Regions from separate parts of the Rahnella sp. CG8 genome, predicted to be linked through region 2. Evidence: predicted binding sites of a transcription regulator. Region 2 holds the regulator's gene; each other region holds the start of a gene.

Evidence for each region. Region 2 encodes PurR, which represses purine synthesis genes. Its sites were predicted from a motif close to CANGCAAACGTTTGCNTG; they were not measured.
Region 1: the regulator PurR is predicted to act here: its motif matches at 2,462-2,479, upstream of galS (HTH-type transcriptional regulator GalS).
Region 3: the regulator PurR is predicted to act here: its motif matches at 2,839-2,856, upstream of glyA (serine hydroxymethyltransferase).
Region 4: the regulator PurR is predicted to act here: its motif matches at 3,556-3,573, upstream of purM (phosphoribosylformylglycinamidine cyclo-ligase).

The regions. Positions count from the first base shown of each region.
Region 1 covers NZ_JABAED010000002.1:206,236-211,834, reverse strand. The annotation lists gene HGO41_RS02900 (YbfB/YjiJ family MFS transporter) at 1-251, shown strand, start outside; gene folE (GTP cyclohydrolase I FolE) at 377-1,042, shown strand; gene yeiB (DUF418 domain-containing protein YeiB) at 1,218-2,372, shown strand; gene galS (HTH-type transcriptional regulator GalS) at 2,643-3,674, shown strand; gene mglB (galactose/glucose ABC transporter substrate-binding protein MglB) at 3,925-4,923, shown strand; gene mglA (galactose/methyl galactoside ABC transporter ATP-binding protein MglA) at 5,150-5,599, shown strand, end outside.
Region 2 covers NZ_JABAED010000023.1:64,556-70,154, reverse strand. The annotation lists gene HGO41_RS19445 (Grx4 family monothiol glutaredoxin) at 1-1, opposite strand, end outside; gene HGO41_RS19440 (C40 family peptidase) at 464-1,363, shown strand; gene cydH (cytochrome bd-I oxidase subunit CydH) at 1,529-1,618, opposite strand; gene purR (HTH-type transcriptional repressor PurR) at 1,953-2,978, shown strand; gene punR (DNA-binding transcriptional activator PunR) at 3,015-3,920, opposite strand; gene punC (purine nucleoside transporter PunC) at 4,057-5,268, shown strand.
Region 3 covers NZ_JABAED010000001.1:129,506-135,104, reverse strand. The annotation lists gene csiE (stationary phase inducible protein CsiE) at 1-160, shown strand, start outside; gene HGO41_RS00680 (3-phenylpropionate MFS transporter) at 157-1,317, opposite strand; gene glyA (serine hydroxymethyltransferase) at 1,481-2,734, opposite strand; gene hmpA (NO-inducible flavohemoprotein) at 3,067-4,257, shown strand; gene HGO41_RS00665 (c-type cytochrome) at 4,322-5,599, opposite strand, start outside.
Region 4 covers NZ_JABAED010000004.1:185,627-191,225, reverse strand. The annotation lists gene bepA (beta-barrel assembly-enhancing protease) at 1-85, shown strand, start outside; gene arsC (arsenate reductase (glutaredoxin)) at 113-469, shown strand; gene hda (DnaA inactivator Hda) at 523-1,230, opposite strand; gene uraA (uracil permease) at 1,407-2,699, opposite strand; gene upp (uracil phosphoribosyltransferase) at 2,779-3,405, opposite strand; gene purM (phosphoribosylformylglycinamidine cyclo-ligase) at 3,638-4,675, shown strand; gene purN (phosphoribosylglycinamide formyltransferase) at 4,712-5,350, shown strand; gene speG (spermidine N1-acetyltransferase) at 5,571-5,599, shown strand, end outside.

The DNA of each region.
Region 1 (5,599 bases), on a different contig from region 2:
GCGCGCTACTGACCGGCGGCGGTTTCCTCAGCGTGGTGCAATTGGCCTTACAATACAGCCGCGAGCTTGCACCCAATCACAGCCGTTATATGGCCGGATTGCTGACGACCGGTTACGCTGTTGGCCAGTTATTCGGACCGGTTCTGTCGGCGATTTCTACCGCGCTGACCCATCGTCTGGAGCCTGCGCTGTATGTCGCGCTGGCCGGTTTTATTATTGCCGGGGCGCTGGTCTTCCGGCATAAACGATAAGTTGCAGCTATTTCATCCATCATGAAGCACATTCACTGGATTCTGAACCGGCTCTCCACTACAGTAAGCCACCTCATTTTAGCGTGATCTGCGTCAAAGTGATTACATCTGCCGGAGAAGAAAGAATGCCAATCCTGAGTAAAGAAGCCATTTTGGTTCACGAGGCCCTGTTAGCCCGTGGTCTGGAAACCCCTCTGCGTGAAGCTTTGCCGATCGACAATGAAACGCGCAAGCAGCGGATCCAGGAACATATGACCGGCATCATGCAGCTTCTCAATCTGGATCTTTCCGATGACAGTCTGGCGGAAACGCCGCACCGCATCGCCAAGATGTATGTGGATGAAATTTTCTCCGGACTTGATTACGCCAACTTCCCGAAAATCACCGTCATCGAAAATAAGATGAAAGTGGATGAAATGGTCACCGTGCGCGATATCACCCTGACCAGCACCTGCGAACACCATTTCGTGACCATCGACGGCAAAGCGACCGTGGCGTATATCCCGAAAGACACCGTAATCGGCCTGTCGAAAATCAACCGCATCGTGCAGTTCTTCTCACAGCGCCCGCAGGTTCAGGAGCGTCTGACCCAGCAGATACTGGTTGCCCTGCAAACTCTGCTCGGCACCACCAATGTCGCGGTTTCCATTGATGCGGTGCATTACTGCGTGAAAGCGCGTGGTGTGCGTGACGCGACCAGCGCAACGACGACGACTTCGCTCGGTGGTCTTTTCAAATCCAGCCAGAATACGCGACAAGAATTTTTAAGAACCGTCCGCCATCCGTCGTAACTAAAGCCGCAGCGGTGTTCGCTGCGTTCGGAGACCCGAATCACTGACATCAGTCAGCTCATCGGGCTCTTCTCGCTGGCTGCCATGCTGCAACTTCATTTACTTGGATGGTAGCCACCCTGATTTTCTTCCCTTATTCTTAAATATCTCAATAATCTTCAAAAGGAATGTCAGGGTGCGCTCACGTATTGCCACGCTCGACTTTGCCCGTGGTCTCGCCATTTTTGGCATTCTTCTGCTCAATATCAGCGCCTTCGGTTTACCGAAAGCCGCTTACCTGAATCCGGCATTTGCCGGAACGCCTTCAGCTTCTGATACCTGGACCTGGGCGGTGCTCGACGCGCTGGCGCAAGGCAAATTCCTGATGATGTTCGCCATGCTGTTCGGCGGCGGTCTGTTTTTATTGCTGCCGCGCGGCAAACACTGGATCCAGGCCCGGCTGTCGATTTTATTACTGTGCGGTTTTCTTCATGCCACCCTGATGTGGGACGGTGATATTTTGCTGTCATACGGGCTGATTGGTCTGGTGTGCTGGAGGATGGTGCGGGAAGGGCGCAGCAGTCAGTCGCTGATTTCAACGGGCATCATTTTGTATCTGATCGGTGTGGCCGTGCTGGCGATGCTGGGATTTATTACCTCGCCAAAGCCCGGTAGTTTCTGGCTTCCGGGACCGGCGGAAATTCAGTATGAACAATACTGGCGGCTGAAAGGGGGTTGGGAAGCTATCCGCAACCGGCTCGATTTACTGTCATCCAGTTTGCTGGCGATTGGCGCGCAATACGGCTGGGAACTGGCGGGCGCCATGCTGATTGGCTCCGGCCTGATGCGCAGCGGATGGCTCAAAGGTGCGTTTCGCGTCTCGCATTACCGCAAGGTCGCCGCCGTACTGTTACCGCTTTCATTGCTGATTCAGATCCCGGCGATTTATCTGCAATACCGCACCGGCTGGGACTACCGCTGGAGCGGTTTTCTGTTGCAGGTGCCGCGTGAAATTGGCTCGCTGATGCAGGCGGTGAGCTATCTGGCGCTGTGTTACGGCTTCTGGCCGCTGATTTCCCGCTGGCGCGTCACGCACTGGATTTCGCAGACTGGCCGCATGGCACTGACCAATTACCTGTTACAGACGCTCATCTGCATCACCTTCTTCAATGTTTTCGGCTTCTATCAGCACTTCGACCGCCTGCAACTGGTCGCACTGGTGCCGCTGGTCTGGGCGTGCAATGTGCTGGTGACATTGCTGTGGCTGCGTCATTTCCGCCAGGGGCCGGTGGAGTGGCTCTGGCGTCAACTGACGGCGAAAGCAGCGGGTGAAGAACTAAAAGCTGCCTGAACCTGACGTTGATATATCATCCTAAATGATGGATTTGGGATGAAGGTTGCATATTTGTATGTAAACGTTTTCTTTCCTGTGACGAGATTCACGCAGGCGTTTTCGCAAAATGTTTAGGATAGCGGTCGTGCCTCTCCGATGACCACTACACTAAAAAAGGAAACGCCATGCGCACTTCACCTCGCTTCTCTTTGTCTGGTTTCTTTACCTCCTGGGTCAAAAATTTCCGTATTCCTCCGTACCATTCCCTGACTGATCACGGAGCGACGCATGGTCACAATTCGTGATGTCGCCCGGCTGGCGGGGGTTTCTGTCGCCACCGTGTCACGTGTTCTGAACAATCCGTCTATTGCCAGCAAAGAAGCGCGCGAGCAGGTGTTACAGGCCGTCGCCACGCTGGGATACCGGCCCAATGCCAATGCGCAGGCACTGGCGACGCAAAGCAGCGATACCATCGGCGTGGTGGTGATGGATGTTTCAGACCCGTTCTTTGGCGCGCTGGTGAAAGCCGTTGATACCGTCGCGCAGCAGCATCAGAAATACGTCCTGATAGGCAACAGCTATCATATTGCTGAAAAAGAAAGGTACGCCATTGAAGTCCTGATTCGTCAGCGCTGTAACGCACTCATTGTGCATTCCAAGGCGCTGGGGGATGACGAGCTTTCGCGATTTATGGATCAGGTGTCGGGCATGGTGCTGATTAACCGTGTCATTCCGGGCTACGAGCACCGCTGTGTCTGGCTTAACAACGTCAGTGGCGCGGAAATGGCAACCCGCCTGTTGCTGTCTCAGGGGCACCAGCGCATTGGTTATATCGGTTCAAGTCATGGCATCGAAGATGATTTACAGCGTTATCAGGGTTACTCACAGGCAATGATGCAGGCAAATCAGAGCGGTGACGCGCCCCCTGCCGCATGGCGGGCGCAAAGTTCGCCGGATTTGCAGGGTGGAGAAGCGGCAATGGTGGAACTGCTCGGGCGTAATCTGCACCTCAGCGCGGTGTTCACCTACAACGATTCGATGGCTGCGGGGGCGATGGCCGTGTTGAAAGAAAACGGAATTAACATTCCCGATGACTTTTCGCTGATCGGTTTTGATGACATTCCGATTGCCCGCTATACCAGCCCGAAAATGACCACCGTGCGTTATCCGATCGTTTCCATGGCGACGCTTGCCACTGAACTGGCTTTAAAAGGTGCGGCAGAACAGTTAGCTACGGGCGTTTCGCATTGCTTCATGCCTACGCTGGTCAGACGCCACTCGGTAGCTCCCTGGCAAAATGTGGCACCCGTCACTTATTGATCAAATAACGCGATGTAACCGTTTTCAATCTGTGAGAACTTTCACAGTTTATTAACATCGGGCGCATTATGATTCATTCGTTTTCAATATGATTCAATTTGGGTCCGGTTTGCCGGACTTGTTTCACAGCGAGTCAGGACGTTATAAGTCAAGGATGGCAGGCACCCACAATCGTGACGTGGAGCTGTACTGCTCCCGCAGGGATTTCCGGTGCCAAATTCTGTAACACCCTACATAACCGGAGATACAAATGAATAAGAAGGTCTTCACCCTGGCGACTCTGGCTGCAAGCATGATGTTTGGTTTTGCCGCACATGCTGCTGATACTAAAATCGGTGTCACCATCTACAAATATGACGACAACTTCATGTCCGAAGTTCGTAAAGCCATTGAGAAAGATGCGAAAGCCACTCCAGATGTGCAACTGCTGATGAATGACTCGCAAAACAGCCAGTCTACCCAGAACGACCAGGTTGACGTTATGCTGGCGAAGGGTGTTAAAGCGTTGGCCATTAACCTGGTTGACCCGGCTGCTGCCCCGGTCATCATTGAAAAAGCCCGCGGTGCTGGCATTCCTGTCGTTTTCTATAACAAAGAACCTTCCCGTAAAGATTTAGACAGCTACGACAAAGCCTATTATGTCGGGACTGATTCTAAAGAATCCGGCGTGATCCAGGGTGAGCTGATTGCTAAACACTGGAAAGCTAACCCGGCCTGGGATCTGAACAAAGACGGCGTGATCCAATACGTGCTGATCAAAGGCGAGCCGGGCCATCCGGACGCTGAAGCGCGTACTAAGTACGTCATCAGCACCCTGAATGGCAAAGAAGGCCTGAAAACTCAACAACTGCAGCTTGATACCGCCATGTGGGATACCGCACAGGCGAAAGACAAGATGGATGCGTGGTTATCCGGTCCTAACGCTAACAAAATCGAAGTGGTTATCGCCAACAACGATGCGATGGCAATGGGTGCTGTAGAAGCGCTGAAATCCCATAACAAAACCAGCATTCCGGTATTTGGTGTGGATGCCCTGTCAGAAGCGCTGGCACTGGTGAAATCTGGCGCAATGGCCGGTACCGTGTTGAACGATGCAAACAACCAGGCGAAAGCCACGTTTGATCTGGCGAGAAATCTGGCTGACGGTAAACCAGCGGCCGAAGGGACTAACTGGAAAATCGAAAACAAAGTCGTGCGTATTCCTTATGTCGCCGTGGATAAAGACAATCTGTCTTCCTTCGTGAAATAAGAATGCAACGGCAGCAGTAACGACAGACAGCAATAAAAAACAAAGCTAAGCAGTGGCAAAAATAATTGCGGTTAAGCCGTAAATAAAGACTAAGTATGATTAGACGTTAATGCTTATCTGACAGGACGTCATGTCGCTCTGCGTGTGGTGCGTATACCGGCCATACGCAGGGCTGACATCAGGTATTAATACACCCGTTTATTTTTATCTTTAGCCAGGTATAACTATGGCCGATAATACGTTATCTGACACAACATCAAAACCGGACGAATTCCTTCTGGAAATGAGTGGTATCAATAAATCATTTCCTGGCGTCAGGGCGTTAGATAATGTGAATTTAAAAGTGCGTCCTCATTCTATTCACGCCCTGATGGGTGAAAATGGCGCAGGTAAATCCACATTATTAAAATGCCTTTTCGGGATATACAGCAAAGATTCCGGTACCATTCTTTTTCAGGGACAGGAAGTTAATTTTAAAAGTTCGAAAGAAGCGCTGGAACAAGGCGTGTCGATGGTCCATCAGGAATTAAACCTGGTGTTGCAACGTACGGTCATGGACAACATGTGGCTGGGACGTTATCCGACCAAAGGACTATTTGTCGATCAGGACAAAATGTACAAAGACACCAAGGCGATTTTCGACGAACTGGATATTGATATCGACCCGCGCGACAAG
Region 2 (5,599 bases):
TTTCTTGCTTCCTCAAGCCGGTACAGGCTGTCACGATCATTACTCTTCACGCGCAGCATAAAGAGACGGTGCGCAATCACAATACCTTCTATTGTAACGATGGCAGCCATCAGATAAAAACGCCATTTTTTGTGGGGTCTTTCTCAATACTGGCATTTTGTTTAACAATCTTTAATGTGTGCGCTCAGGCTCACATCTTTAAACATTCATTGAGAATAACATTTTTGGCGTTCACCGATAACGCCAGATTTGCAAAATTCCATTCTTTAACTCAAATATTAACACCATGAAAAGTGGTTATTTTTTTGACTAAAAATGGCGGTTATTTCGACATAAAAAAAGCCATTAACTTTTTCTCACAATATGATCTAGAATCGAGTCAATTCGTGCTTTTTTGTCAGGTTCTTTTAGGCAATACTCTGACATCCCTGATGTTTAACCTACCACTCATGGTAACGAAGCTATGCGCTTACTGTTCACGCTTTTTGTGCTGCTCTTTACCCAGCTATTTCTGAATATGGCACATGCATCGCCGCAGACACGTGTTTCTGCCGATCAGCGTAAAAGCCATGTTAATCAGGCTGCACCTGAAGAACGGCGAAAGCGAAAAACGGTGGCCGCGAAAACCAGTAAAAAAACTAAAATCGCGCCAGTGACAGAACAAAAAATTCAGGACAAGAATTCGAAGAAGAAAGTTAAAAGTACCGAACTGGCTAAACGAAAGACCACGACGGAGAAAAGTGTCAAAACGACCCGGGCCGAAAGTAAAAAAGAAAAGACACTGAAGACCACGCGGGCCGAAAGCAAAACAGAGAAACACGCCAAAACCCGTTCACTCGCGAAAAACAGCACGGAAAGGGTCAGTAAAAAAGAAGCGTATGGCCGGCACCGTAAAGGTAAAAAGCCCGAAGAAGACAGCAAACCGATTACGCTAAGTGCAACGCATAAAAAACGCTATCAGCATGCCCAGCAAACGGCGATGACCAAACTGATGCATCAGGTAGGAAAACCATATCGCTGGGGCGGAACCTCGCCGAATACCGGTTTTGATTGCAGCGGCTTAGTCTATTACGCCTACAAAGATTTGATCCGTATTAAAATGCCACGCACAGCGAATGAAATGTATCACCTGCGCGATGCGGCTCCGGTCAAACGCGGCGAACTTGAAAGCGGTGATCTGGTGTTCTTCAGAATCAATAACCGCGGCGCTGCAGACCATGTTGGTGTTTACGTGGGGAACGGCAAGTTTATTCAGTCTCCAAGAACGGGCGAAGACATTAAAATCACCTCTCTCGGCGACGATTACTGGCAAGATCATTATGTGGGTGCACGCCGGGTAATGACGCCGAAAACGATCCGATAATAAACAATTCGTTAAGTCTGAAGTTTCGCTAATCAGCCATTGAATAGCATTTAACGAAGAGTTTCTGCAGGGAAGAGTATCGGCGGTAACGGCCACTGCGTAAAATTGAAAAGGGCGATTCCTGTAACAGGAATCGCCCTTTTTTATAGCGGTTCACTTACTGAATCAGTTCATCACCGCAGTGAAGCTGAAAGCGATAATCATAAGCAAAGCGCATACCGTGGTGATCAACGATAATTTCAGGTTGCTGTCCATCAAACCCCCCTTTCGGATCAAATTGTGGCATTTTTTAAGCCACACTAATTGTGTGCCAGCGCATTTTCGCATAATTAACATTTAAAATCTTGTGCTGAATGACAATGTATCCCTGAGAATTTTACTTCCACTTTCCTGCATTATAAGAGAAAATTGTCGGTTAACACGCCTGTGTGCCGGTTGATTTCACCCGAGAGCATTTCACGCCTCATTCTGAAGAATCCACCCAACGATTTCACTGCCCTTTTAGAAGCCAGCAGTGAGATCCACGCAAGCAAACGATTAACATAATGCTAACGTGCTGAAACACGTGAGTTCAGGAGTCATTGTTTACATGGCAACGATTAAAGATGTCGCAAAGCGCGCTGGCGTTTCCACTACAACCGTGTCGCACGTCATCAATAAAACACGTTTCGTCGCCGAAGAAACCAAAGAAGCGGTTCTCCTTGCAATCAAAGAGTTACATTACTCGCCGAGTGCTGTAGCCCGCAGTCTGAAGGTCAATAACACCAAAACGATCGGTCTGCTTGCCACCTCCAGCGAAGCGCCCTATTTTGCCGAAGTGATTGAAGCCGTAGAAAACAGCTGCTTCTCCAAAGGCTATACGCTGATTTTGTGTAACTCGCATAATAATCTGGAAAAACAACAAGCCTACCTGCAAATGCTGGCGCAAAAACGCGTCGATGGCTTGCTGGTGATGTGCGCGGAATATCCTGATGAGTTGCTCAATATGCTCGAGGAGCACCGTTCGATCCCAATGGTGGTCATGGACTGGGGCGAAGCGCGTAAGAACTTCACCGACAGCATTATTGATAATGCTTTCGAAGGGGGTTACATGGCCGGGCGTTATCTGATTGAACGCGGTCATCGTGATATTGGGGTGATCCCGGGCCAACTGGCACGTAATACCGGCGGTGGCCGCTTCCAGGGTTTTGTGAAAGCACTGACTGAAGCCAATATTCCGCTGCGTGACGAATGGGTGGTTCAGGGCGATTTCGAGCCGGAATCGGGCTATCAGGCGATGCATAAAATTCTGATGCAGAAGCACCGCCCGACTGCCGTATTCTGTGGTGGCGATGTGATGGCAATGGGCGCAATCTGTGCCGCAGACGAACTGGGCCTGCGCGTTCCTCAGGATATTTCCGTGATCGGTTACGACAATGTGCGTAACGCCCGTTACTTCTCCCCCGCGCTGACAACCGTGCATCAGCCGAAAGAACGTCTGGGTGAAATGGCCTTTACCATGTTGCTGGACAGAATTGTCAGTAAGCGTGAAGAGTCTCAGACCATTGAGGTGCATCCGAAACTGGTCGAACGCCGTTCCGTAGCCGATGGTCCGTACCGCGATTACCGCCGTTAACAGATATCGAACGCCTGCAGATGCAGGCGTTTTTTTCTAATCACGCAGCCATTCCTGATTCATGGTTTCTGTATCGCCCATATATTCCAGCAACCAGGCCAGCGAGGGTGACGGATTGCTTTGATCCCACGTCAGGCAACACGGGCTGTCGGGAAACGTATTTTCCAGCGTCAGCACCTGCAACTTTTTCTGTTCTATCCACGGCGTGACGCGATGAACCGGCATCATACCCACGCATAAGCCTTCGGTCAGGCATTCCAGCGCACAGGTCCAGTCTGGCACGACCAGCCGCCGCTGGTTATCAAGCGTCCATGTATCCCGCTTAGGCAATGTCCGGGAGGTGTCTTCCAGACAGAGTGCAGGATAAGGCCGCAACTCATCATCATTCAGCGCGCCGGATAACTGAGCCAGCAGATGTTGCGGGCTGACGACGCAATGCCAGTCCATAAATCCCATGTCACGAAAACTGAAGCCCCCGCCAACCGGTACCGCGCGTGTAGCACCGATCGCCACGTCTGCCCGCCCGTCAACCAGCGCATCCCAGACACCATTAAACACTTCTGAGTGAATAATGAGTTCGGTGTCCGCAAAATGGCGGTAGAAATCGAGCACCAGACGCCGTGTCCGTGCGGGTTTTACAATCCGGTCAACCGCCACACGTAATTCGCCGCGCCAGCCGTTCGCCACCTGCTGACACTGCCGGCGCGTGGCTATCATTTTTTTTGTCAGAATCCGCGCTTCATCGACAAAAACCTTTCCCGCAGGCGTCAGTACCACGTCACGATGGCGACGCTCAAACAACGGCACGGCCAGCCACTGCTCAAGCTGACGGACGGTATAGCTGATAGCAGAAGGCACGCGGTGCAAATCTTGCGCTGCCGCACTAAAACTACCTGTTCTTGCCACGGCATCTACCACTTCAAGGGCGTATTCTGACCACATAATTCAGCCTTCAATATTTTTGATAGCAGAGTGCAAATATTAGCGTTTCACAAGCCTGTTATCAAAGCGTTAAACTCCGCCTCCGGTATGTAATCTGCATCACATCATCTGCAATAAATAAATTAACGAGACGATAATGAAACCCTCCTTTGGATTTATGCTCTATCTTGCGGGACTGAGCATGCTGGGCTTTTTAGCCACTGATATGTATCTGCCTGCGTTCAGCGCCATGCAAACCAGTCTGACGACCAGCCCCGGGATGATCAGCGCAAGTCTGAGCATTTTCCTCGGCGGATTTGCTCTCGGTCAGTTGTTATGGGGGCCGTTGTCAGACAGGATCGGCCGTAAACCGGTATTGCTTCTTGGTCTGACACTGTTTGCGGTCGGTTGTCTGGGCGTTATCTGGGTTGAGAATGTACGCGCCCTTCTGGCCCTGCGCTTCTTACAGGCGATGGGGGTTTGTGCCGCCGCAGTCACCTGGCAGGCAATCGTTGTTGACCGTTTCTCTGCCGATGTGGCGAAAAAAACCTTCGCCAGCATTATGCCGTTAGTAGCTCTTTCTCCGGCACTGGCACCATTACTTGGTGCGTGGGTGCTCAATCATTTTGACTGGGAAGCCATTTTTGCTCTGCTGACCGCAGTCGCCGTCGTCCTGGTGCTGACGACGCTGACTCTGCGTGAGAATAAACCGGCAAAACAAGCGAAGGCTGATAAAACAGGGTTTGCGACGTTACTGAAATCGCCTGTTTACAGCGGGAATGTCATGATTTATGCCGCCTGTTCCGCCGGATTCTTTGCGTGGTTAACGGGTTCACCGTTTATCCTGAGCGACATGGGTTATTCACCCGGTGCCATCGGGCTGAGCTATGTCCCGCAGACTATTGCTTTCCTGCTTGGTGGTTTTGGTTGCCGTGTTGTGATCAGCAAGCTGGACGGTAATAAAATTCTGCCATGGTTACTGGCGGGTTACGGCGTCAGTATGGTGACTTTGTTCTGTGTTGCCATGTTCACGGATGCCGGGCTGATTAGCCTGCTGATCCCTTTCTGTCTGATGGCTTTGGTGAATGGTGCAACCTACCCAATTGTTGTCGCAAATGCATTAATGCCGTTTCCTGCTAATACAGGCAAGGCGGCAGCATTGCAAAATACGCTGCAGCTCGGGTTGTGCTTCCTTGCCAGCTTGCTGGTTTCCGCATTTATTGTGCATCCGCTCATGGCGACAGTCACGATCATGCTGTCTACACTATTGTTGGTAGTTTTGGGTCGCTGGCTCTCTTTGCGGCATGAAATCACGCAAGACAATGGACAGAAATCAGAGCAGGAAACTCAGACAAGGCATGCTAATTAATAGTGATAATACCCTGATGCAACAGTCACTTAACGGGCATTTTCATTCATCACGATTAACTATTGAGAATGCCTGCCAGCGAGCCTATACTCAACAAAACCAAATAAAATAGCACTTTTACAAAACTTTTATCACATACTTAAGCCAGACGCGCGGACAGTGTCACACTTATTTTTTTGTACTTTTTCAAGGATGATTTTCCTGCACGTCTTACGGCGCGCAGGCGTTCTTCTTAATTTCCTCTGTTGGTGTCGAATATCGGGCGAGGCGCTAGTCGTCTGTTCTCATAAAGACCTGCAAAAATAGCCTTTGCTTTTCCCGGCAGGTTAAT
Region 3 (5,599 bases), on a different contig from region 2:
GGCGGATTTCTATAAATTTGGTGCGCCGAGTGGCGTAGCGCTGATTGTCACCCCTTACGCCACCCGCAGCACCGACGCCGACCCGCTGGTGATCCACACGCAACTACCGCTGGCCAAAGAGCAGCGTAAACGTATCCGCTCGCTGCTCGAAGCCCCCTAACGGGCTGACGTCACCGGCGCTGACGGCGTAACCACCGGACGCAGGAAAATCGCCGGCACCGCCAGCAGCGCCATCACCCAGAACAATCCGGCATGCAGATGTTCGAACAGGAAACCGGATACCATGGTCATCACGGCCACGCCGCCCCCCATCGCCAGTGCGGAATACACCGATTGCAGGCGGATCACCTGATCACGTGGTCGTGCGGCGATAAATCGCATGCCCGCCAGATGGCAAACCGTAAACGTGCCGCAGTGCAGAATCTGCATCACAATCAGCCACGGCAACGCGGTAAACGCGCCCATCATTCCCCAGCGCACCACGCCACACAAGGCCGAAAGCAGCAGCAGATCCCGCGCTGACCAGCGGCTGAACAGCTGTTTGCTAAAGGTAAAGACCAGCACTTCCGCCACGACGCCCAGCGACCACAAATAGCCGATGGTCGTGGAAGAATAGCCCACGTCCTGCCAGTAAATTGCACTGAAACCGTAATACGCCGCATGGGCGCCCTGCAACAGCGTCACACATAACAGGAAACGCCAGACTGGTTTTTCGCCAAGCAACGCTTTCCACGAAATACCCGGCGCACCGCTGGTACGCGGCTCTCCCACCGGCTTCACGCTCGGGCGCAGCAACATACCGAGCAACATCGCGGCCACGCCTGCGGTCAGTGTGTACAAAATCGCCTTATGACCGTAGACCTCAACCAGCTTGCCGGTCACCGCCGATCCAATCACGAAGGCAATGGAGCCCCAGACACGCACCTTGCCGTAATCCATATTGATCTGGCGTTGCAACGTGCCTGCCAGCGCATCGGTCAGCGGCACCAGCGGACCGAAAAACAGACTGAAACCGGCAATGTTGATCATCAGCCACGCCCAGCCGTTGCCAAACCAGAACCCGACGGCAAACGCCAGCGTAAGCAGCGCCAGAATACGCAAACCGGTGATGAGGTAAGACGGGTCTTTGATGGACGGAGAAATGATTAACGTGCCAAGAAAACGGGCGACCAGACCAGCACCCAGCAACAAGCCGATGCTTTCGGAGGAGATCCCCTCACCTTTAAGCCACAGGCCCCAGAAAGGAAGAAAAATACCGTAACTGAAAAAATAGGTGAAATAACTGAGTGCAAGCCAGCGCGTGGAACGCAATTCCATAAATCCTCCGGTGTGAGGCCAATACTTTGACAAAGCTCACAATCGCTAGCAATCCGCAGACGCTTTCATACTCCCGTAATGTCTGCCAGCTCACAAATTCTGATACATGCCCATAAAAAAACCCGCCGTAGCGGGTTTTAGCAGCTTAACGGCTTCGCAAATATTACGCGTAAACCGGGAAGCGTGCACAGATGTCGAGAACTTTCTGTTTAACGCGTTCGATCGTTGCTTCGTCGTTCACGTTGTCCAGCACGTCACAGATCCAGCCAGCCAGTTCGCGCACTTCAGCTTCTTTGAAACCACGACGGGTCACAGCCGGGGTACCGATACGCACACCAGAGGTCACAAACGGGCTCTTCGGATCGTTAGGTACGCTGTTTTTGTTCACAGTGATGTTAGCGCGACCCAGAGCGGCATCGGCTTCTTTACCGGTCAGATTCTTATCGACCAGATCCATCAGGAACAGGTGGTTGTGCGTACCGCCGGAAACCACTTTGTAGCCGCGTTCCAGAACTACAGCCACCATTGCCTGTGCGTTTTTAGCCACCTGCTGTTGGTAAGCTTTGAACTCAGGTTCCATCGCTTCTTTCAGTGCTACCGCTTTACCGGCAATCACGTGCATCAGCGGGCCGCCCTGACCACCCGGGAAGACAGCAGAGTTCAGTTTTTTGTAGAACTCTTCGTCGCCGCCTTTCGCCAGAATCAGACCGCCGCGTGGGCCAGCCAGCGTTTTGTGCGTGGTGGTGGTCACGATGTGTGCGTGTGGAACCGGGTTCGGGTAAACGCCCGCAGCAATCAGACCGGCAACGTGTGCCATGTCAACGAAGAAGTAAGCGCCAACGCTGTCGGCGATTTCACGCATTTTTGCCCAGTCAACGATACCGGAGAATGCAGAGAAGCCGCCGATGATCATTTTTGGTTTGTGCAGTTCGGCCTGACGTTTCACGTCTTCGTAATCGATGTCGCCGCTTTCGTCGATACCATAAGGCACCACGTTATACAGTTTACCGGAAAGGTTAACCGGTGAACCGTGCGTCAGGTGACCGCCATGGCCAAGGTTCATCCCCAGAATGGTGTCGCCCGGTTGCAGCAGTGCGGTATACACCGCGAAGTTTGCCTGTGAGCCGGAGTGCGGCTGAACGTTGGCGAAATCTGCACCGAACAATTCTTTTGCACGGTCGATAGCCAGTTGTTCAACGATGTCGACGTACTCACAGCCACCGTAATAACGTTTGCCCGGGTAGCCTTCTGCATATTTGTTGGTCAGTTGCGAACCCTGAGCCTGCATGACACGCGGGCTGGTATAGTTTTCTGACGCAATCAGCTCGATATGTTCTTCCTGACGAACAACTTCTTTTTCCATTGCTGCCCACAGCTCAGCATCATAATCGGCAATGTTCATTTCACGCTTTAACATCCGCATCTCCTGACTCAACAAACTAAAAATAAACGCCCCTTCCGGGTTCTGCGCCACAGTGTAAATGTTTAAGCGGCCTTCGGATAGGGTCAGTTTGAGGTTTTTAGGCAAACGATTGGCTCCAGATACAGCAAGGCTTTGATCTGCGAACATCTGTCCATAATCAAGGGATAAATATTCACCTGAACATGTACAAATTTCAGCTTTGTGACTCAGCCCCTGTCGGGAAAAGCCCTTACCCCTTTAGGGGGTGTTTACAGAAATAGTGGGTTTATATAAGATGCATTTAAAATACATGTTTAAATAAAATCATCACAGACAAGGTGTTCACCATGCTTGATTCAGCCACTATCGCCACCGTTAAATCCACTATTCCTTTGCTCGCTGCGACCGGTCCGAAACTGACCGCACACTTTTATGACCGTATGTTTGCGCATAATCCCGAACTGAAAGACATCTTCAATATGAGCAACCAGCGCAACGGCGATCAGCGTCAGGCGCTGTTTGATGCCATCTGCGCTTATGCCGCCAATATTGAAAATCTGGCGGCGCTGCTGCCTGCAGTGGAACGCATCGCGCAAAAACACACCAGCTTCACCATCCAGCCTGAACAATACAATATTGTCGGCGCTCACCTGCTGGCAACGCTGGATGAAATGTTCAGTCCGGGTCAGGAAGTGCTGGATGCATGGGGCAAAGCCTATGGCGTGCTGGCGAATGTGTTTATTAACCGTGAAACCGAGATTTATCAGGACAGCGCAGAAAAAACGGGTGGCTGGCGCGGCACGCGTGAATTCCGCATCGCCGAAAAACAACCGCAGAGTGAGCTGATTACCTCTTTCCTGCTGGAACCTGTCGACGGTAAACCGGTGGCCGACTTCCAGCCAGGGCAATATCTGGCGGTATATATCCGCGATGCCTCACTGGAAAATCAGGAAATCCGCCAGTATTCCCTGACCCAGGCACCGAACGGCAAAACCTACCGCATCGCGGTAAAACGCGAAGGGCAAGGTGCCGTATCCAACTTCCTGCATAATTTTGCGCAGCCGGGCGACATCATTCATCTTGCTGCCCCGCACGGTGATTTCTTTATGGATATCAGCGATACCACGCCGGTGGCGCTGATTTCTGCAGGTGTTGGTCAGACGCCGATGTTGGGTATGCTCAATACGCTGGCAGAACGCGGACATCATGCGCCGGTACAATGGCTGCACGCGGCTGAAAACGGTGCCGTGCACGCATTTGCCGGTGAAGTGACAAGCGCGCAGAAAAACCTGCCGCAACTGGAAAGCCATGTCTGGTATAACCGGCCACAGGCGAATGATTTACCCGGTGAAGATTTTCAGTATGAAGGGCTGATGGATCTGAGCAAAGTCAGCGCACAGCTGAGCGATCCGGCGATGCATTTCTACCTGTGCGGTCCGGTCGGCTTTATGCAGTTTGCAGCGAAACAACTGCTGGCGATGAACATCAGCGAAGCCAACATTCATTACGAATGTTTCGGTCCGCACAAAGTCCTTTAATCCCTGCACGAAAAGAAAAGGCTGACACAGAATGTCAGCCTTTTTTATTGCTGTTCAGTACAGATTAATGACGACGTCGGCGACGTACAAAGAACAGCGCAATCAGCAGGATAACCACAAGTCCCGCAATGCCCATGCCCCAGTGCGCCAGTTCAAGCAACGGCGAAGGTTTGCCACCTGCACGCAATTCTTTCACGCGGTCAGATGTCACTTTCGCCTGATCGTTACCAAACTGCCGCAACAACTGATTGCTCAGCGTAGCGACCTGCGTATCCGACAGTAAATGCTCAAACGCTGGCATCGCGACATCTTTGCTTTCCGGCCCGCGCTGCACGCCATGCAGAATCGCCATCACCAGGTTGTCGCTGTTCAGGTGCCCGAGCGCTGTATTATTGATCAGCGACGGCAGGCCACCGTCCTTGCTGCCACGGCCGTCGGGCTGATGGCAACTGGCACAATAGCCATCATAAACCTGCCAGCCACTCATTTTATCGGCATCAGCCGGACGCGGAACACCACGCAAAGTATCGGCATAATTTGCCGGTGATCCGAACTGGTCTGCGGCTCTCGCCTGCCCTTGCTGACTGACCGGCGTGGTCTGTTTCAGCCAGACGGCAATTGCCTGCAAATCGCTGTCACTCAGATGGCTGAGGCTATGGTCGATCGCTTCCGCCATCGGCCCTGCCGCCTGCGCTTTACCCGGCGCGTGACCGGTTTTCAGGTAACCGGCGATCTCACCGGTGCTCCAGTTGCCAATCCCGCTGACCGCATCCGGCGTAATGTTCGGCGCGAACCAGGTGCCCAGACTGCTGCCACCCAGCGCTTTATCGCCCTCCTCCGCCATCAGCGCATTACGCGGCGTATGGCAGGTGCTGCAGTGCGCCAGTGCCTCGCCGAGATACGCGCCACGGTTGACCTGATCGCTTTTCGACGGATCGGCTTTAAACGCGCCTTTTTCGAGGAACAGTAAATTCCAGCCTGCCATCGACAAACGCACGTTGAACGGGAACGGCAGCGCCGTCGGCGTTGACGGCACATCCACCGGCTCTACGCCCTGCATAAAGTAGGCGTACAGCGCTTTCATGTCGTCATCGCTGATTTTGGCATACGAGGTGTACGGCATCGCCGGATACAGATTCGCACCATCACCGCGCACGCCATCACGCACCGCGTGTTCAAATTGCTCCAGCGTGTAATTGCCGATACCGTCTTTTTTAGACGGCGTAATGTTGCTCGAGTAAATAGTGCCCAGTGGCGTTGCCAGTCCGAGGCCACCGGCGAACGGTTTGCCGCCTTCGGTGGAGTGACAGGCCACGCAGTCCCCGGCGACCGCGACATATTC
Region 4 (5,599 bases), on a different contig from region 2:
CAGTCTGGAACAGGCCCGTTATGACGCACGAATCGACCAGCTTCGTCAGTTGCAGCAGCGATTCCGTCAGTATCAGAAAGGCTGATTTCAGTGCCAAAATGGAGGGAATTTTATGCAACACGACGTCGCAATCTATCATAACCCGGCATGTTCGAAGAGCCGTGAAACCCTGAAGTTGCTGGAAGCAGAAGGCATTGAACCGCAAGTGATTTTGTATCTGGAAACGCAGCCGTCAGTGGATAAGCTGAAAGAATTGATCGACCTGCTGGGTTTCAGCTCTGCACGTGAACTGATGCGTAAGGGTGAGCAGATTTATAAAGACATGAATCTGAAGGATACCAGTCTGAGCGAGGACGCGCTGTTACAGGCGATGGCCGATCATCCGCGGCTGATTGAACGTCCGATTGTGGTGGCCAACGGCAAAGCGCGTTTAGGGCGTCCGCCGGAACAGGTCAAAGAGATTTTATAACCCCGCGCTTTCAGTTCGGGTTCAGTGCTAACGAACCCGGACATCCCTTCCTGTCACAACCCGAGAATTTCTTTCACGAACGGGATCGTCAGTTTCCGCTGCGCCGTAATCGAAGCGCGATCGAGCTGATCCAGGGTCATAAACAACGTACGCATTTCCCGATCCAGACGTTTGAGCAGGAAACGGCCCACGTCTTCCGGCAGTTCAAACCCGCGCAGTTTAGCGCGTAGCTGCAATGCCTGAAGTTTTTCTTCATCGGAAAGCGGCTGAAGTTTGTAGATTTGCCCCCAGTCGAGACGGGAAGCCAGATCCGGCAGGCTGAGATTGAGCTGACGCGGAGGTCGATCGCCGGTAATAAACAGGCGCGTACGGCCGGTTTCAAGAATGCGGTTATAGAGATGGAAAACAGCCGCTTCCCATTCATCATCACCGGCAATGCCTTCGATATTATCGATGCACACCAGCGCCAGGTGCTCCATACCGTCCAGCACTTCAGGCACGAAATACGCGCGTTTGTCTAATGGCACATAACCGACGGCTTCACCGCGCTGTGATAATTCGGCGCAGGCTGCATGCAGCAAGTGGCTGCGGCCGCCGCCCTCGCGTGACCAGAAATAAATATAAGTGCCGTGTTCCTGATGCAATGCGCTCTGAATGGCAGAAAGCAGAGAGGGGTTTTCCCCCGGATAAAAACTGGCAAAGGTTTCATCATCGGGAAGATAAAGTGGCAAAGAAAGCTGTGCCGGCGTATTCAGAAGCACCTCAACCAAAGCGGTATAATGACCGCAGATGTTGTCACGTCAATAAAAGGAACTGCCGAATTCTAGCAAGGATCCGTTGTGAAATGAACTGTGCCGGGTGCAACCGCTTGCGATCCGAGCACCTGACCGGCTGGCAATACACCCGCCGGTCAGGGATTCACTTAAAAACGTGCAGATCAGACCGGCGGATTTTCCCGCTCATCTTCAACATCAATGATCTGTTCTTCGCCACGGAAAATCTCGATAACTTTGAACAGCAGACTCAGGAAAATGCCCACGATCGTTGCCAGCGCCATGCCTTTCAGCTCCGCTGCACCAATGTGGATTTTCGCGCCGCTGACACCGATGATCAGGATCACTGCGGTCAGGATCAGGTTTTGTGCTTTATTGTAATCCACTTTCGATTCAATCAGCACGCGGATACCGGATGCACCAATCACACCATAAAGCAGCAATGAAACGCCGCCCATCACCGGTACCGGCACAGCCTGGATGGCTGCCGCCAGTTTGCCGATACAGGAAAGCAGAATAGCCAGAATGGCCGCGCCGCCAATAACCCAGGTGCTGTATACCTTGGTGATGGCCATGACGCCGATGTTTTCACCGTACGTGGTATTTGGCGTTGAGCCGAAGAAACCGGACAACACGGTCGACAAACCGTTTGCCAGCATCGAACGGTGCAGGCCCGGATCACGCAGTAAATCTTTCTTCACAATGTTTGCCGTCACAACCAGATGCCCGACGTGTTCGGCAATAACCACCAGCGCCGCAGGCAGGATCGTGAGGATGGCGACCCATTCAAAACGTGGCGTATAGAAGGTTGGCAGCGCGAACCAGTGCGCATTCTCGATCGTTGAGACATCCACCACCCCCATAAAGAACGACAGTGCATAACCCACCAGCACGCCGATCAGGATCGGGATAATCGCCAGGAAACCACGGAACAGCACGGACCCCAGAATGGTCACAGACAGTGTCACCAGCGAAATGGTAATGGTGGTGGAATCCACCGCCGCGCCCTCGGCAGGTAACAGACCCGCCATATTCGCCGCCACGCCCGCCAGTTCCAGTCCGATGACGGCAACGATTGCGCCCATCGCCGCAGGCGGGAATATCACGTTAATCCAGCCAATTCCGGCTTTCTTAACAATCAGCGCCACCAGGCAGAACAACAGCCCGCAGGCAATAAAACCACCGAGCGCCACCTCATACCCCATCGGTAACAGCAACAGCACCGGGGAAATAAACGCGAAGCTCGAGCCAAGGTAAGCCGGTATTTTCCCTTTACAGACAAATAAATACAGCAAAGTCCCTATGCCATTGAACAGCAGCACCGTTGCCGGGTTGATCTTAAACAGAATGGGCACCAGGACGGTGGCACCAAACATGGCAAACAGATGCTGGAAACTCAGGGGAATCGTCTGCAGCAATGGCGGACGTTCGCTTACCCCGATGACACGACGGGTCATGAATGTGATCCTCTCAATGGTGTGATGTTGTATATGACGAGCAAAAAAAAGCCGACTGATTAGTCGGCTAAACGCTTATTTATTTCGTACCAAATATCTTGTCGCCCGCATCGCCGAGCCCCGGGATGATGTAGCCTTTATCGTTGAGTCCCTGATCCACCGAGGCGGTGTACAACTCAACGTCCGGGTGTGCGGCTTCGAGAGCGGCGATCCCTTCAGGCGCGGCAACCAGCACCAGCACTTTAATGCTCTGGCAGCCGGCTTTTTTCAGCAGGTCGATGGTGGCAATCATAGACCCCCCCGTCGCCAGCATCGGATCAACCACCAGTGCCAGACGTTCTTCAATGTTAGAAACCAGTTTCTGAAAATACGGCACAGGCTTGAGGGTTTCTTCATCACGGTACACGCCGACCACACTGATACGCGCACTCGGAACGTGTTCCAGTACGCCTTCCATCATGCCCAGACCGGCACGCAGGATAGGCACTACGGTAATTTTCTTGCCTTTAATCTGATCGATTTCAACCGGGCCATTCCAGCCTTCGATCGTCACTTTTTCAGTTTCTAAATCAGCAGTCGCTTCATACGTCAGCAGACTTCCCACCTCAGAAGCCAGTTCGCGAAAACGTTTCGTGCTGATGTCGTTTTCACGCATCAGGCCCAGCTTGTGTTTCACCAGCGGGTGTTTCACCTCGACGATCTTCATTATTTATTCTCCTAAGGTGGTTGAGCTGCAAAAAAAAATCGCGAGATTATAACGCCATTTTTTTTGAACGCCATACCAAATAGCCTGATCTGGATCATCAGTAACCCGGTTAGAGTATAGACAGCCTAAAACTCATCATCGAATAAGGCGCTCGCAAACGTTTGCTTCCACTGTTAGAATTGCCCCGCTTTATTCTTCAACCACCAACCCAAACCGCCGTGGGGACTTCGCAGTGACCGACAAAACCTCTCTCAGCTATAAAGACGCAGGCGTAGATATCGATGCCGGTAACGCATTGGTAGACCGCATTAAAGGTGTAGTAAAACAGACTCGCCGCCCTGAAGTGATGGGTGGACTGGGCGGTTTTGGTGCCCTCTGCGCGCTGCCGCAAAAATATCGTGAACCCGTACTGGTTTCGGGTACCGACGGCGTTGGCACCAAGCTGCGTCTGGCGATGGATTTGAAACGCCATGATACTATCGGTATCGATCTGGTCGCGATGTGCGTCAACGATTTAATCGTTCAGGGCGCTGAACCGCTGTTCTTCCTCGACTATTACGCCACCGGCAAACTGGACGTCGATACTGCCGCCAGCGTAATCACCGGTATCGCAGAAGGCTGTAAACAGTCTGGCTGTGCGTTAGTCGGTGGTGAAACCGCTGAAATGCCGGGCATGTATCACGGCGAAGATTACGACGTGGCAGGCTTCTGCGTGGGTGTGGTGGAAAAATCAGAAATCATCGACGGCAGCAAAGTGGCTGACGGGGATGTGCTGATCGGCCTGGCCGCCAGTGGCCCGCATTCCAACGGTTATTCTCTGGTGCGCAAAATTCTGGAAGTCAGTAAGACTGACCCGGAAACCACCGATCTGGCAGGCAAACCGCTGGCCGATCACCTGCTCGCACCAACCAAAATTTACGTGAAATCGATTCTGAACCTGATCGAAAACGTGGATGTTCACGGCATCGTCCATCTGACCGGTGGCGGCTTCTGGGAAAATATCCCACGTGTATTGCCGGACAACACGCAGGTGATTATCGACGAATCAAGCTGGCAGTGGCCGGATGTCTTCACCTGGCTGCAAACCGCCGGTAATGTCAGCCGTCACGAAATGTACCGCACCTTTAACTGTGGTGTGGGCATGCTGGTGGCACTTCCGGCAGAACTGGCCGATCAGGCGATTGCATTACTGAACGATAATGGCGAAAAAGCGTGGAAAATTGGCTACATTAAAGCCTCTGACTCCGCTGAACGCGTGGTTATTGAATAAAACCAGTAAATCAACTGACTGAAGACGGGTAGCAAAATGAAAAGGATTGTGGTGCTGGTATCGGGCGAGGGGAGCAATCTACAGGCCCTGATTGATGCCTGCCAGCAGGGACGAATTAACGCAACACTCAGTGCGGTCTTCAGCAATAAAGCAGCTGCATACGGGCTTGAAAGAGCCCGTTTAGCCGGTATTCCCGCGCATGCACTGGATGTTAAGGCTTACCGGGACCGGGCGGAATTTGACGTTGCACTGGCGGATGCCATTGACACTTTCCAGCCTGATCTGGTGGTACTTGCCGGTTATATGCGTATTCTGACCGCTGAATTCGTCCAGCGCTTTGCCGGACGCATGATCAACATCCACCCTTCCCTGCTGCCAAAATATCCGGGTCTGCACACCCACCGTCAGGCCATTGAAAATCAGGATGCGGAACACGGTACGTCCGTGCATTTTGTGACTGAAGAACTCGATGGCGGTCCGGTGATTTTACAGGCCAAAGTCCCGGTGTTTGCTGACGATACAGAAGAAGAGCTGATTGCCCGCATACAAACGCAGGAACACAGCATTTATCCGCTGGTCGTCAGCTGGTTCGTTGACGGACGTTTGTCGCTGCAAAAGGGTCAGGCGCTGCTGGATAACAATCCGCTTTCTGAACGCGGATATGCAGAAGATTAATCTACCACTGCATCATGATTTCACTATAAACCGGCCATGCGCCGGTTTTTTATTTTCCGTCATTTGACATTTGTTTACATTTCGTCCGATATAATGCACATCCCGGCGCACGTTTAAACGTCGTTTGTGCGCCGACCTTCATCGGAAACACGGTTGTTTCCGATTTCATATTTACGAAGGTTACCCTCATAAAACGGCTTTTATAGTTGAGGAACACCCCATGTTTAGCCATAACAGCGTCAGATTACG